Regions from separate parts of the Paraburkholderia terricola genome, predicted to be linked through region 1. Evidence: riboswitches for the same ligand, from Rfam matches in the RefSeq annotation. Region 1 holds a riboswitch; the other holds the start of a gene.
What was found. Region 1 has a riboswitch for thiamine pyrophosphate ahead of thiC (phosphomethylpyrimidine synthase ThiC). Riboswitches for the same ligand answer to the same signal wherever they lie in the genome.
Positions count from the first base shown of each region.

Region 2: it holds a riboswitch for thiamine pyrophosphate, as region 1 does, so the genes downstream of both, CUJ90_RS16425 (FAD-dependent oxidoreductase) here and thiC (phosphomethylpyrimidine synthase ThiC) in region 1, are expected to answer to the same signal.

Region 1 covers NZ_CP024941.1:2,729,031-2,736,613, reverse strand. Annotated here, with positions in the region: gene CUJ90_RS12115 (DMT family transporter) at 175-1,101, opposite strand; gene CUJ90_RS12110 (hypothetical protein) at 1,340-1,822, opposite strand; gene CUJ90_RS12105 (glycine zipper 2TM domain-containing protein) at 2,072-2,284, opposite strand; gene thiC (phosphomethylpyrimidine synthase ThiC) at 2,574-4,505, opposite strand; TPP riboswitch at 4,622-4,740, opposite strand; gene CUJ90_RS12095 (GreA/GreB family elongation factor) at 4,894-5,304, opposite strand; gene CUJ90_RS12090 (cytochrome b/b6 domain-containing protein) at 5,848-6,486, shown strand; gene CUJ90_RS12085 (molybdopterin-dependent oxidoreductase) at 6,519-7,310, shown strand; gene CUJ90_RS12080 (pentapeptide MXKDX repeat protein) at 7,430-7,583, shown strand, end outside.
Region 2 covers NZ_CP024941.1:3,648,252-3,655,834, reverse strand. Annotated here, with positions in the region: gene CUJ90_RS16435 (ABC transporter ATP-binding protein/permease) at 1-1,535, opposite strand, end outside; TPP riboswitch at 1,940-2,062, shown strand; gene CUJ90_RS16425 (FAD-dependent oxidoreductase) at 2,292-3,422, shown strand; gene thiS (sulfur carrier protein ThiS) at 3,479-3,676, shown strand; gene CUJ90_RS16415 (thiazole synthase) at 3,715-4,530, shown strand; gene thiE (thiamine phosphate synthase) at 4,527-5,630, shown strand; gene CUJ90_RS16405 (ABC transporter ATP-binding protein) at 5,725-6,546, shown strand; gene mlaE (lipid asymmetry maintenance ABC transporter permease subunit MlaE) at 6,555-7,322, shown strand; gene mlaD (outer membrane lipid asymmetry maintenance protein MlaD) at 7,414-7,583, shown strand, end outside.

The sequences.
Region 1 (7,583 bases):
CCTGCGCGTGCATGGCCTTGGTGACCCCGTCGTCTATCCTCGTAGGGCGACGGTTTCGCCCGCACTCCGGTGGAGTGCGGGCTACTGTTGATGCTTTGGTTCGGTCCCCGGCGTGCGGGGCCAGACGGATCAGGGGGAAGCAGCGCCCCCGGAACGCATCGCGCCAAACGCCGCTCAGGTGTCGGCGCGTCGTGTCCCGATCCACGGCAGGCGTTTGATCACGCCCGTGGCGAGGGCGGTGCCCACCAGAATCACCCCGCAGCCTTCCAGCATGCTCGGCGACACGCCTTCGCCGAGAAACAGCGCCCCCCACAAAATGCCGAAGATCGGAATCACGAAGGTCACGGTGATCGCGCGCGCCGGTCCCGCCACCGCAATCAAATGAAAGAACAGCATATAGGCGACGCCGGTACACGCGATCCCGAGCGCAAGCACCGCGCCCCAAGCCTGCAGCGAGACCGGCGCGGCCGGCCAGTAGATGACGGCAAGGGGCAGCAATACGATGGTCGCGCCGGTCATCGTACCGGTGGCGACGGTCAGCGCGTCGACGCCGGTCAGATGGCGTTTCGTGTAGTTGGCGGCAATGCCATACAGCAAGGTTGCGCCGAGCGCCGCGCCGGCCGCGAGCGCGGTGCTGAGCGGCGTGGCCGCCGAGCCGTTCGGCGTGGCGATCTGATCCCAGACGAGCATCAATACGCCGAGAAAGCCGATCACGAGGCCGAGCGTGCGCAGCGCGCTCAGGCGATCACGCAGCCAGAGAAAGGCGACCAGCGCGCCCCACAGCGGCGTGGTCGCGTTGATCACCGACGTGACGCCCGCCGACAACGTCAACTCGGCATACGCGAACAGGCAGAACGGCGCCGCCGAATTCAGAATGCCGACCACCAGCAGCGGAAAGGCGCGGGTGCGCAGGATCGTCGCCGATTGAGCCAGCGGCCGCCGAGCGATCAGCACGACCGCTAGAAAGGCCGCGCCGATGCCGACGCGCAGCGCCATCAACGGCGCGACGCCGAAGTCGGTCACGCCGACGCGAATGAACAGAAACGATGCGCCCCAGAGGGCGGCGAGGATAAGCAACTGCAGCAGGTTTTTAGTATTCATCGGGAGGGCGCCGCGCGCGGTTGAGTCGAGACGTCAATGCATCCTAGCAGCGCAATCGCGCGAAACGTTTCATGCTGGAATGAAACGGCAAGATTCGGGAATAAAGGCGTCTGACGGACGTCATCGTAAGCGCCGTGGCGGACGCGCACCAAGCGAGCAATTTTCACGCTGATGTGAGAAAAATTGCCACTTCGACCATGCACAGGGAGGCACCCGACGCCTCGCACTGCGCATTCGTTCAGTGATGGTAGCCGCGTCCGCCGCGATGCCCGCCCCAACCCCAGCCGAAGCCGATCGACAGCGAAGGCGCGTACCAGCCTGGGTAGCCGTATCCGTAATAGGCGGGATACGCAGGATACACAGGCGCCGGATAGTAAGCGGGATAAGCCGGCGCGACGTACACGGGCGGCTGGGCGACCACATAGGCGGGCGGCGAACTGGGCGGTCCGGCTTGCCCTTGTTGCGCCGGCTCGGTCTGTTGCGGCTGGCTGGCCGAGTCGCCGACGGTGCCGAGCGGCACTTCGCGTTGCGCCATAGTGGCCGGCACTGTCGCGTAGTACGGGTAGTACGCCGGATAATAGCCGTAGGGGTAATAGCAACCGGATAACGCCAGCGCACACGCGGCGGCGCCGAGCGCGAGTCCCGTTCGCGGAAGACGGAACAGGCTGCGCGGCGGCCGCTGGCCGATCGCACCGAGAGGATTAGTGACGCGGGACTTCATGACGCGCTCCTGGTTTGCATCCGACGCCCCCGTTCGGGGCGTAACGCCATGAGCTTACGCTGCTCACGCGATAACCGGATTGCGAAACCGTAACGGCGTATTTCGCCTCGTTGCTCCGAGGCGATGTGACGAAGCGGCTTGACTGGAGACGCTCGTCTCCTCAAAAGCGCTTCGCAAATCAGACGCGGGCGGATTCTTCAGCCCCGCCCGCGTTCAACCCAAGCCATTTACTCGACGCACGAGCGTCGCTCACTTGCCAACCTGGTTGCCAATCACGCCGCCGACTGCCGCGCCGCCCAGTGTCGACAGCGCGTTGCCGCCGATCGCCGCGCCCGCGACGCCGCCCACGCCCGCGCCGATTGCCGTATCCCGTTGACGCGTGGTCATGCCTTCACACGCGGTGAGGCTCGCGACGACCGCGACAATGGTTGCGAAGGTGCCCATCCGACGAATCGTTTTCATGATGTCTACTCCCCTGACTGAGGTCCGAAACGAATTTCGAAGCCGTTATTCGGAAATGAACGGTTCTCCCCGTCCTTGCATTTGATCTTATCGCCGCAGCCCGTATCCAGATGTGTGCGCTTGTCAGCGGACTGCCGGTTTCGTAATCAAATGTTTCCCCATGTCCAGCATGACGCGTGCCTGCTGCGCGCGCCAATGCAAAAGCCCGCCAGCGGCGGGCTTCGATGCTGCGATGCAGCGCGTCGATGCAGGGAACGACGCGCGCGCCGCTCCCTCTGTTCCTCGACGCTTACTGCCGCTGATAAATCTCAGCGCCTTTCTTCATGAACTCGATCGACTTCACTTCCATGCCTTTCTTCAGCGCTTCGTCGTCGGTCACGCCTTGCTGCGCCGCGAATTCGCGCACGTCCTGCGTGATCTTCATCGAACAGAAGTGCGGGCCGCACATCGAACAGAAGTGCGCGACCTTGGCCGAGTCCTTCGGCAGCGTTTCATCGTGGAATTCGCGCGCTTTGTCCGGATCGAGACCGAGGTTGAACTGGTCTTCCCAGCGGAATTCGAAGCGCGCCTTCGACAACGCGTTGTCACGCACCTGCGCGCCCGGATGGCCCTTCGCCAGATCGGCGGCGTGCGCGGCGAGCTTGTACGTGATGATGCCGGTCTTCACGTCGTCCTTGTTCGGCAACCCGAGGTGTTCCTTCGGGGTGACGTAGCAAAGCATGGCGGTGCCGAACCAGCCGATCATCGCCGCGCCGATGCCCGACGTGATGTGGTCGTAGCCGGGCGCGATGTCGGTGGTCAACGGTCCGAGCGTGTAGAACGGCGCTTCGTCGCACCATTCCAGTTGCAGGTCCATGTTCTCCTTGATCAACTGCATCGGCACGTGGCCGGGGCCTTCGATCATCGTCTGCACGTCGTGCTTCCACGCGATCTGCGTGAGTTCGCCGAGCGTCTTGAGTTCGCCCAGTTGCGCTTCGTCGTTCGCGTCGTAGATCGAGCCGGGACGCAGGCCGTCGCCAAGCGAGAAGGCCACGTCGTACGCCTTCATGATTTCGCAGATGTCTTCGAAATGTTCGTACAGGAAGCTTTCCTTGTGATGCGCGAGGCACCACTTCGCCATGATCGAGCCGCCGCGCGAGACGATGCCCGTCATGCGCCTGGCCGTGAGCGGCACGTATTGCAGACGCACGCCCGCATGGATCGTGAAGTAGTCGACGCCTTGCTCGGCCTGCTCGATCAGCGTGTCGCGGAAGATTTCCCAGGTCAGATCCTCGGCCTTGCCGTTGACCTTTTCCAGCGCCTGATAGATCGGCACCGTGCCGATCGGCACCGGCGAGTTGCGGATGATCCACTCGCGCGTTTCGTGAATGTGCTTGCCGGTGGACAGATCCATCACCGTGTCGCCGCCCCAGCGGATCGCCCACGTCATCTTGTCGACTTCCTCGCCGATCGACGACGTCACCGCCGAGTTGCCGATGTTCGCATTCACCTTCACGAGGAAGTTGCGGCCGATGATCATCGGCTCGCTTTCCGGGTGATTGATGTTGTTCGGAATGATCGCGCGGCCGCGGGCGACTTCCTCGCGCACGAATTCGGGCGTGATCTCCTTCAGACCGTCGGGGCCGAACGCGCTCGCGCCGAACGCCTGGCCCGGATGCTGGCGGCCCATCATCGCGGCGAGTTTTTCGCCGTTCGGGCCGCTCGTCTTCAGGCTTTCCAGATAGGCGGCGCGCTGCTGGTTCTCGCGAATCGCGATGTATTCCATTTCCGGCGTGATGATGCCGCGACGCGCGTAGTGCATCTGCGACACGTTGGCGCCCGCCTTGGCGCGGCGCGGCGTGCGGTGCAGGCCCTGGAAGCGCAATTCTGCGGTGGCGGGGTCGGCGGCGCGTTCGCGGCCGTAGTCGCTCGTGAGACCCGTCAGCGCTTCGGTGTCGCCGCGCTCTTCGATCCAGGCTTGACGCAGCGCGGGCAGACCGGCGCGGATGTCGATCTTCGCCTCAGGATCGGAGTAGGGGCCCGACGTGTCGTAGACATAGACCGGCGGATTTTTCTCGCCGCCGAAACTGTCCGGCGTATCGGCCTGGGAGATTTCACGCATCGGCACGCGGATGTCGGGCCGCGAGCCGGTCACGTAGACCTTGCGCGAATTCGGCAGCGGGGCGACAGCGGCGGCATCGACGTGGGCGTCGGCGGAAAGGAACTTCGGATTGGCGTTCATGCTTATCTCCTGTGTCGACCAGAGTTGGCGCTGGTCCCATGCAAGGCAATGTGGGGCCGCTAAGCAGGAGATGAGATGAATGTCGTCGGAAATCGCGAGAAATGAAACCAGACCCGCTGCGAAATCCGTACGCTTCCCTGCGCTGGCATTATCCAGATCAGGTTCAAAGGGTATTTCTCACCCACGCAACACGGACCTCCAACCTCCGTGCGACGCAGGACCCCCGCGTTAGCAGCGCACACAATACACTGCGCGAGCGCTGCTTGGCAACCGTCTCGATAATTCGAACGCCGGTCGGCGGCGTACTATTCCATGAAGACCGCGGCGCGGCCGGACATGATGCGGCGCAACAGTGGCGCCTCGCACGCGTGCCGCTTACAACATGAAATCACAACGTGAAATCGTCGGCGGCTTCCGGTTGAAACAGGATTTTGTCGAGCTTCAGCACCTTCGGCGTGCCGCTCGGCGGCGTGAAGCTGATGCGTTCGCCGCGTTTGGCGCCGAGCAAGGCAAGTCCGACCGGCGAGAACACGTTTAGGCGGCCCTGCGCGAAATCCGCATTGGGCGGATAGACGACGGTCCAGGTCATGTGCTCGCCAGTGCTTTCGTCGATCAGCGTGGCTTGCGAATTCATCGTGACCACGTTGGCGGGAATCTCGCGGGCGTCGACGATCACCGCGCGTTCCAGCACGTCGTCGAGCATGTCCTGCATTTTCGCGTCGGCGCCCGGCGCGGCCGCATGCTTCTCGAGACGGGCGACGTCGAGTTCGGTGAGGTAACAGGTTTTCGTCTTTTTCATGACGGGTGCTCCAATTCAATTCAATCTGCAGGTGAGGGGACAGCGTGCGGATGAGATCGGCCCGGAGCCCGACGATGCGGCTCCGGTATAGGAGGGAGCAGCGTTAGATCGGGCGCCGGGCGGCGGGAAGCGGGAGCGTTCGGGACGGCTCGCCGGCATGGCACCGTGCGACGTCCGCGCACGCGTACCCGGTCGCGCCGCGGCGGCGCAAACGGGTGAAGGCACGGTAAGTCGGAAAGCGCATGAGAGTAGCCGGCAAGGTCGAAAGAAAGAGGTTCGCACAAGCGCCGCAAGACAGGGAACCGGCGCGATGGAAGACCCATGTTAGCACGGGCCATGCGCCCCTCAGTCTCTCAATTCGATGTCGGGCGATGCGCGGCGTCAGACAAAAAATTCAAAACGGGGTGTCATAACCCACCGCATCGTTCGACAAACGTGCAGACCCTGTTGGCGCACGTCATGCAAACCTTCCGCCGCGCGGCAAGCCGCGGAATTCGCCGCTTGCCGTTGATCGCGCCGCGGCCTTCGTTCACGGAGAATCTCATGGCAACTTCTCATGCATTGCGCGAAAGCGCGCCGCCCGCCAAGCCGCAAAGCGGCGCGATTCATCCGCTGTGGGTGCGCGTCACGCATTGGCTCAACGCACTCGCGGCCATCGTGATGATGCTCTCCGGCTGGCGCATCTACAACGCCTCGCCGATCTTTCCGGGCTTTCGTTTCGCGCCGGAAATCACGCTCGGCGGCTGGCTCGGCGGCGCGCTCCAATGGCATTTCGCGGCGATGTGGCTGCTGGTCTTCAACGGTCTCTTGTATCTCGCGCTGAATCTCGCGAGCGGGCGCTTCGTGCGCAAGTTCCTGCCCATCTCGCCGCGCGCCGTGCTGCACGACCTCATCGCCGCGCTGACCGGCAAGCTCTCGCACGCCGATCTGCGCGTCTATAACGCGGTGCAGAAATTCGCCTACCTGTTCGTCGTTTGCGACCTGATCGTGCTGGTGCTGTCGGGCCTCGCGATCTGGAAGTCGGTGCAGTTTCCGCTGCTGCGCGAACTGATGGGCGGCTACGACAACGCACGCATCGTCCACTTCTTCGCGATGTCGCTGATGGCGGCGTTCATCGTCGTGCATCTGGCGATGGTGGCGCTCGTGCCGCGCTCGCTCGTCGCCATGCTGCGCGGACGTTGAGCCGCTTACGCCAAGCCCGAGGATACCGAATCATGAACAAGCCCAATCCAGAATCCGCTCGGCCGACCGGCCAACGGCTCGACCGCGAGTCGATCCTGATCGACGCCCGGCGCGAACTCGCGATGCCGTCGCGGCGCCTCTTCGGCAAACGGCTGCTGACGCTCGGCGGTTTGTCGATGCTGACCGGCTGCTCGCTGACCGACGACGAATCGGTCAACACGTTCCTCACGGCCGTATCGCGCCTGAACGATCGCGCGCAAGCCGCGCTGTTCGATCCGAAGCAGCTTGCGCCGACCTACACCGAAGCGCAGATCACCCGGCCGTTTCCGTTCAACGCGTACTACGGCATCGACGAAGTGCCCGAGGTCGACGGCGCCGGCTACAAGCTGAAGATCAGCGGACTCGTGACCGGTCAGCGCGTCTGGAGCTTGCCCGAGCTGTATGCGCTGCCGCATGCGGAGCAGATCACGCGGCACATTTGCGTGGAAGGGTGGAGCGCGATCGGCCGCTGGGGCGGCACGCCGTTCGCCGATTTTCTGCGGCGCATCGGCGCGGACACCAGCGCGAAATACGTCGGCTTCAAATGCGCCGACGACTATTACGAAAGCATCGACATGCCGACCGCGCTGCATCCGCAAACGCTCCTCACGTTCGAATACGACGGCGAGCGTCTGCCCGCGAAATACGGCTTCCCGATGAAGCTGCGCATGCCGACCAAGCTCGGCTACAAGAATCCGAAGCACATCGTCGAGATGTTCGTCACCAACACGTATCCTGGCGGCTATTGGGTCGACCAGGGCTACAACTGGTTCGGAGGCTCCTGACGCGCGCGGGTCGCCGCATGCCGCATTCCAATGCGCGACCCCAGGCGGCAGAAGCTTCGGAAACACGCCGGCATGAGCAAGGCGCCGGCTCTATTCATTCACGACAACGGAGTCATCCCATGAAGAAGTTTGCAATCGCAGCAATCGCCGTCGCTTTCCTGACCAGCGGCGGCGCGGCATTCGCGCAGGCAAGCGGCGCGATGTCCAACGATTCGATGTCGCACGACGCCATGTCGAAGGATTCCATGTCGAAGGACGGCATGAAGAAGGACG
Region 2 (7,583 bases), 920 kb from region 1:
AGGCGCTGCTGTTCGCCCGGCGAGAGAATGCGCGTCCAGTGTCCCGATTCCTGCAAACGGTCGGCGTACTCCGACAGGCGGCAGGTGACGAGCGCCTCGCGGCATTCGTCGTCCGTATAGGTGTCGGCTGCGGACGGATAGGTGAGCGCGGCTTTCAGCGTGCCGATCGGCATGTAGCTGACTTGCGGAATGAACATCATGCGCGCGTTGACCGGCGCGTCGATGGAGCCGTCGCCGAACGGCCACAGGCCCGCGAGCGCGCGCATCAGCGTGCTCTTGCCCGAGCCGGACGGACCGCGCACCAGCCAGCGCGAGCCCGGCTCGATCGCGATATCGCGAATGCGCGACAGCGGGTTGCCGTTCGGCAGCGCGAGCGTGAGACCCTCGGTGCTGAGTTTGTCGGCGTCGACGAAATGCAGGTTGATGCCGCCGTGCGCGGTAGCGGGCGAGACCGATTCCTTCAACCTGGGAGCATGCACGACCCGCTTGAATTCGCGCAACCGGTTGACGGTGGCGCGCCATTCGACCAAGGTGCTGTAACTGTTGATGAACCACGAGAACGAATCGCTGACGGTGCCGAACGCGCTCGAAATCTGCATCAGCACGCCGAACGTGAAGGCGCCAGCGAAGTAGCGCGGCGCCGCGACCACCAGCGGAAAGATGATCGCGATCTGACCATAGAAGCTGAGCACGAAGGTGAGCCGCTTGGTGTACTTCATCACCTGCCACCAGTTGTCGCGGATACGGCCGAACAGCGAGCGGGCGTTGGTCTTCTCGGTCTCCATGCCGTTGTAGAAGGCGATCTGCTCGGCGTTTTCGCGCAGGCGGATCAGTCCGAAGCGGAAATCCGCCTCGACTTTCTGCGCTTGATAGTTGATCGACACGAGCGGATGGCCGACCTTCTGGATGATCAGCGAACCGGCCACCGCGTAGAGCGCCGCGGCCCACACCATGTAGCCGGGAATATGAATCGGCATGCCGCCGAGCGAGATGGTCAACGCGCCGGCGAGCGACCACAGGATCGTGATGAACGACACCAGCGTGACGACGGTGGAAAGCAGATCGAGCGTCAACGAGAGCGTGGTGGTGGCGAACGATTGCAGATCGTCGCTGATCCGCTGGTCGGGGTTGTCGGCGAGCCGGTCGCGTTCGATCCGGTAGAAGGCGCTGTCGTGCAGCCATTCGTTGAGGTAGCGCGTGGTCAGCCACTGACGCCAGCGGAACCCGAGCATCTGGCGCAGATAGCGCCCGTACACCGCGAGGATGATGAAGCCGAACGCGAGGCCCGAGAACACCATCAGCAGATGCGGGAAGTCGTGCACGTTCTTGGTTTGCAGCGCGTTGTAGAAGTCGGCGCTCCAGCGGTTCAGGCGCACGTTGATCCACACCACCAGCAGATTCATCGCGATGATCGCGACGAGCAGCGACCATGCGATTTTTCGTTCCTCGGAGACCCAGTAAGGTTTGATGAGGCTCCAGGCGGAGACTTTTTCGTCCGGCGGGAGCACTGGGCTGATAGAAGTATTGGCTGTCATGAGCATCCTGTGTAGTACTGGCTCAAAGCGGGGCCGGTCCTATGAAACTGGCCCGTCCGGGGCTGGCCGTCGGTCGGTCGCCCGCCTCTTCGCTCTACGGCGGGTTTAATGGCGAAGCTCCGGGCGTAAGCGCGATGATGAGCGCCCGTCCGGCTGAGCGATTCTGTTGCGAAGTCCTTAAGCGGAAGTTAAGTCGCGTTGGACTCCTTCGCCTCGATGCCGCCGGCGCGTGGACGGCCATGCGTGCCGCCCGCGCCCCGGTCTCGCGGCGTCCGGTCCAGGCATTGTGCCAGAGCGCGGGCTTCGTCCGTCTCGACGAAACAAAAGATCGGTGCCGGATCAAACCGCGCGTGATGAAGGGCCGCTCGTTTGCGGGCGCCGCGGCTTTTATGGTCTAATGGCCTTCGACGAAACAGGGGTGCTTTGCCCACAGGCTGCATGATTTCATGCCGCGGTGGCAAGGCTGAGAGAGACCCTTTGCACCCGATCCGGGTAATACCGGCGCGGGAAGTTTCCGGAAGCAGCCAGTCTTCCATTCCCCGCCGGGCGGCGTGCGTCATTCGAACGCATTTTTTGCCCGGCCGGCCTTACCCGCCGGTTTCGTCCTGGGTACGTGCGTTTCTTGCCGTACGGAAAGGACTCGATGACCGCCTATTCTTCAGATATGTGCTTTGCTCTTCGCCACGCGTTCGCCGGTCATGTCGGCGCGTCGCAGTGCTTCGGCCTCGCTTGCCGTCGTGACTGGGAGCGCGCGCGATGAACCGTCCCGCACAACCCGACTTCGCGGTGCTCGGCGGTGGACTTTGCGGGCGCCTCGTCGCATGGCGTCTCGCCGGTCAGGGGCATCGCGTAGCGCTTTACGAGCGCGGCGACGCCGCCGGTTCGCAAGCCGCCGCGTGGGTCGCAGCGGCCATGCTGGCGCCCCTCGCGGAAGCCGCCAGCGCCGAGTTGCTGATCACGCGGCTGGGCGCGAGTTCGCTCGATAGCTGGCCGCAAGTGCTCGCCGAATTGCCTGAGCCGGTGTTCTTCCAGCGTAACGGCACGCTCGTCGTCTGGCATCACGCCGACCGCACCGAGGCGCCGCTGTTCGAGCGCCGCGTGCGCTCGAATGCGCCTGCGGAACTGCTCGACGGCGGCTTCGTGACGCTCTCGGGCGACCAGGTCGGCGCGGCCGAACCGGCCTTGGCGGGCCGCTTCAATCAGGGCTGGCTGCTGCCGCGCGAAGGCCAACTGGATAACCGCCAGGTGCTGGCCGCGCTCGCCGCGGGCCTCGCCCAGCGCGGCGTGGAAACACACTGGAACACGCCGGTCGATGACCGCGCGCTGCCTGCCGCGCGCATCACCATCGACTGCCGGGGTTTAGGCGCGAAGCCGGTGCTGCCCACGCTGCGCGGCATTCGCGGTGAAGTGGCGCGCGTGCATGCGCCGGGAATCAGGCTGACGCGGCCAGTGCGCCTGCTGCATCCGCGCTACCCGCTCTATATCGCGCCGAAGCAGGACGATCTCTACGTGATCGGCGCCACCGAGGTGGAAGGCGAGGACATGTCGCCCGTCAGCGTGCGCTCGGCGCTCGAACTGCTGAGCGCGGCGTTTTCCGTGCATCCCGGCTTCGGCGAGGCGCGCATTCTCGAACTGAATTCGCAGTGCCGTCCGACCCTGCCGGACCACCGTCCGGCCTTGCTGTGGGATGGCGCGCGGACGCTGCGCGTGAACGGCCTGTACCGGCACGGCTACATGATCGTGCCCGAAGTCGCCGACGAAGCCGTGCGCTTCGCGGCCGCGCTGCTCGAAGGCCGCATCGGCGGTGCCGACGCCTTCGCCGACTGGCGGCAGGCGGCGCGCTGGAGCGAGCTGTTTCAACTGGATTGCGCGCGGGAGCCGGCATGAGCGAGGCACGCGCCATGCAGTTTCGTCAGTCATCGATTGAACCGTATTCGAACACCATGGACATTCATATCAACCAGAAGCCGTTGTCGCTGCCCGAAGGCGCGACTGTCGCCGATGCGCTCGCCGCGTATGGCGCGCGTCCGCCGTTCGCGGTCGCGCTGAACGGCGATTTCGTCGCGCGTGCCCAGCATGCGGCGCGCGCGCTGCAGCCGGGCGACAAGCTCGATGTCGTGCAGCCCGTGGCCGGCGGTTGAGCCCGCGCCACGCATTGCCGGAGACCAGCATGATGCAAATGACTTCCCCAAAACCCGCGGACGCGCTCACGCTCTACGGCCAAACCTTCGCGAGCCGCGTGCTGCTCGGCACGTCGCGCTATCCGTCGCTGCAATCGTTATCCGATTCGATCGACGCGGCGCGGCCCGGCATGGTGACCGTCGCGTTGCGCCGGCAGATGAACGAAGGCGGCGCGGAAGCCGGCTTCTTCGATCTGCTCAAGCGTCACGGCGTGCCGCTGCTGCCGAATACGGCCGGCTGCCTGACCGTCGGCGAGGCGGTGACCACCGCGCACATGGCGCGCGAAATCTTCGAAACCGAGTGGATCAAGCTGGAACTGATCGGCGACGACTACACGCTCCAGCCCGACCCGGTCGGTCTGATCGAAGCGGCCGCGCAACTGGTCAAGGACGGCTTCAAGGTGCTGCCGTATTGCACCGAGGACCTGGTGATCGGCCGCCGTCTGCTCGATGCCGGCTGTGAGGCGCTGATGCCGTGGGGTGCGCCGATCGGCACCGGTAAGGGCGTGATCAATCCATACGGGCTGCGGGTGCTGCGCGAGCGGCTGCCGGACGTGCCGCTGATCGTCGACGCCGGTCTCGGCGTGCCGTCGCACGCGGCGCAGGTGATGGAGTGGGGCTTCGACGGCGTGCTGCTGAACACCGCCGTGTCGCAGGCCACGCACCCCGACGCGATGGCGCGGGCCTTCGCGCTGGGCGTCGAGGCGGGCCGCCAGGCGTTTCTGGCGGGGCCGATGGCCGAGCGCGAAAGCGCGCACGCGAGCACGCCGGTGGTCGGCATGCCGTTCTGGCATCAAGACGGGAGCGCCGCATGACGCAGACTCTGGCTTTGAAAGATCGCGACCTGTTCTGGCCGCCCGCCGACGAACTCACCGAAGCCGCGGAGCGCATTCGTGCGCGCCTCGGCGACTGGCCGCCGACGCACGCGCCGTGGCGCATCTGTTTGACCGCGCCGGACGAGCCGAACGGCGGCGACCTGATCATCGTCGCGGACGCGCAGCGGCATGGCGAGCAGGTGGCGCGCTGGCTGGTGCAGGGCGCCGGGGTGATCGAGGCGGCGCAGGAGACCGCGACGCTGCACCTGGGCGGCGAAAAATACCGCCTGGAAGGCCATCTGGCGGAAGACTGGATTCCCGCGCTGGCCGCGTTTCTGGACTGTGGTTTCGATCCCCACGACGCGCTGGTGCTGGCGCTTGCCTGGCGCGATGGCGACGAAACCCGCGCCGACGACGCATTTCCGTCCGATCTCGCGCATTTCCCGCGTCTCGCCGGCCTGCCGGACGCGCCCGCGCAAGCATTCGCGCGCTGCCCGGAGCGACTGGGTTTGTACCCGGTTCTGCCGACCGCGGAGTGGGTGGAACGGGTGGTGGGCCTAGGCGTGAAGACGGTTCAGTTGCGCCGCAAGTCGGCTCATCCCGCCGACGAACTCAAGCGCGAAATCGCCCGTTGCGTGGCGGTCGGCCGGCAACACGACGCGCAGGTGTTCATCAACGATCATTGGCAGGCCGCGCTGGAAGCGGGCGCGTACGGTGTTCATCTGGGCCAGGAAGACCTGCATAGCGCGGATCTTTCCGCGCTCGCCGCAGCCGGCATTCGCCTCGGCCTTTCGACGCACGGCTTCTACGAGATTCTCAAGGCGCTGCATTTCCGGCCAAGCTATGTCGCGCTGGGCGCGGTTTTTCCGACCACCACCAAGGTCATGCCCACCGCGCCGCAGGGCCTCAGACGCCTCGCCCGGTATGTGCGCCTGCTCGACGGCGTGGTGCCGCTCGTGGCGATCGGTGGAATCGACCTGCAGGTGCTGCCGGACGTGCTGGCGACCGGCGTGGGTTGCGCGGCCGTGGTGCGGGCGGTGACGGAAGCGGCGGACCCCGCCGCCGCCGTTTCTGCACTGCAACAATTGTTTACGCAATAATCGTCAAGTTGGGTAAAGGGACGGGGCTCCTCACGGCAACTTTTGCATGATGGCCCTATAATTCGGCCTTCCGTGTAAAAGGACTGTCAGTTTCGTGTCTTCCTCTCCCGAGACCTTACTCGAGCTGCGCGACGTCGACTTCGGTTATGGCGACCGGCCCGTCCTGTCGAACCTGAATCTGCGCTTCAGGCGCGGGCAGGTGGTGGCGGTCATGGGCGGCTCGGGTTGCGGCAAAACCACGGTGCTGCGTCTGATCGGCGGTCTGGTACGCGCGCAGCGCGGTCAGATCCTGTTTCACGGCCAGGACGTCGGCCAGCAGACGCGCGACGGCCTCTACGCGCTGCGCCGCAAGATGGGCATGCTGTTCCAGTTCGGCGCGCTTTTCACCGACATGTCGGTGTTCGAAAACGTGGCGTTCGCGCTGCGCGAGCACACCGATCTCCCCGAAGAACTGCTCCGCGACCTCGTGTTGATGAAACTCAACGCGGTGGGCTTGCGCGGCGCGCGGCAGTTGCTGCCGTCGGAGATTTCGGGCGGCATGGCGCGGCGCGTGGCGCTGGCGCGCGCCATCGCGCTCGACCCCGAGTTGATGATGTACGACGAGCCCTTCGCCGGCCTCGATCCAATCTCGCTCGGCATCACCGCGAATCTGATCCGCGCGCTGAATCAGGCGCTTGGCGCCACCTCCATTCTGGTCACGCACGACGTGCCCGAATCGTTCGCCATCGCCGATTACGTGTATTTCCTCGCCAACGGCGGCGTTCATGCCGAGGGCACGCCGGCCGAACTGCGCGCGTCCACCGATCCCACGGTGCGGCAGTTCATCGACGGAGCGCCGGACGGCCCGTTCAAATTCCACTATCCCAGCAAGACGCCGCTCGCGGCGGACTTCGGCATTGGCGGAGGCCAGTCATGATCGGCTCGCTGATCAGTTCGGTCGGCCGCTCGGTGCTCGACGTGCTCGGCACGGCCGGCTACGCCACGCGCTTCTTCTTCCGGCTGGTGCTCGAATTTTTCCCGCTGCTGCGCCGGCCGCGGCTTGTCACGAAGCAGATCCACTTCCTGGGTAATTATTCGCTGGTGATCATCGCCGTGTCGGGGCTGTTCGTCGGCTTCGTGCTCGGCCTGCAAGGCTATTACACGCTGAACCGCTACGGCTCCGAGCAGGCGCTCGGGCTGCTGGTGGCGCTGTCGCTCGTGCGCGAACTGGGGCCGGTGGTCACCGCGCTGCTGTTCGCGGGCCGCGCCGGCACATCGCTCACCGCCGAGATCGGTTTGATGAAGGCGGGCGAGCAACTCACCGCGATGGAAATGATGGCCGTCGACCCGGTCAAGGTCGTGGTCGCGCCGCGCCTGTGGGCCGGCATCATTGCGATGCCCATCCTGGCGGCGATTTTCAGCGCGGTCGGCGTGTTGGGCGGTTACGTGGTCGGCGTGCTGCTGATCGGCGTGGACGCCGGCGCGTTCTGGTCGCAGATGCAAGGCGGCGTCGACGTTTGGCGCGACGTGGGCGCCGGGGTCGTCAAGAGCGTGGTGTTCGGGCTTGCGGTGACGTTCGTGGCGCTGTTTCAAGGCTATGAAGCCAAGCCGACACCGGAAGGCGTGTCGCGCGCCACGACTAAAACGGTCGTGTACGCGTCGCTTGCCGTGCTCGGCCTCGATTTTCTGCTGACTGCACTGATGTTCAGCTAAGACTGCGTTGCGCTTTTTCCGCCGGCGGCGCGTCACGGGTCGCGCCCGGCGGGGAGTGTCGGCGGCGCGGCGGATTCACTTTGGGATGACGATGAAAAAGACTGCTCTCGACTTCTGGGTCGGCCTGTTCGTGGTGCTGGGTTTCGTGGCGTTGCTGTTTCTCGCGCTGAAGGCCGGCAACATGAGCTCGTTGTCGTTTCAGGCAACGTACCCGGTCAAGCTCAAGTTCGACAATATCGGCGGACTCAAGGCGCGCGCGCC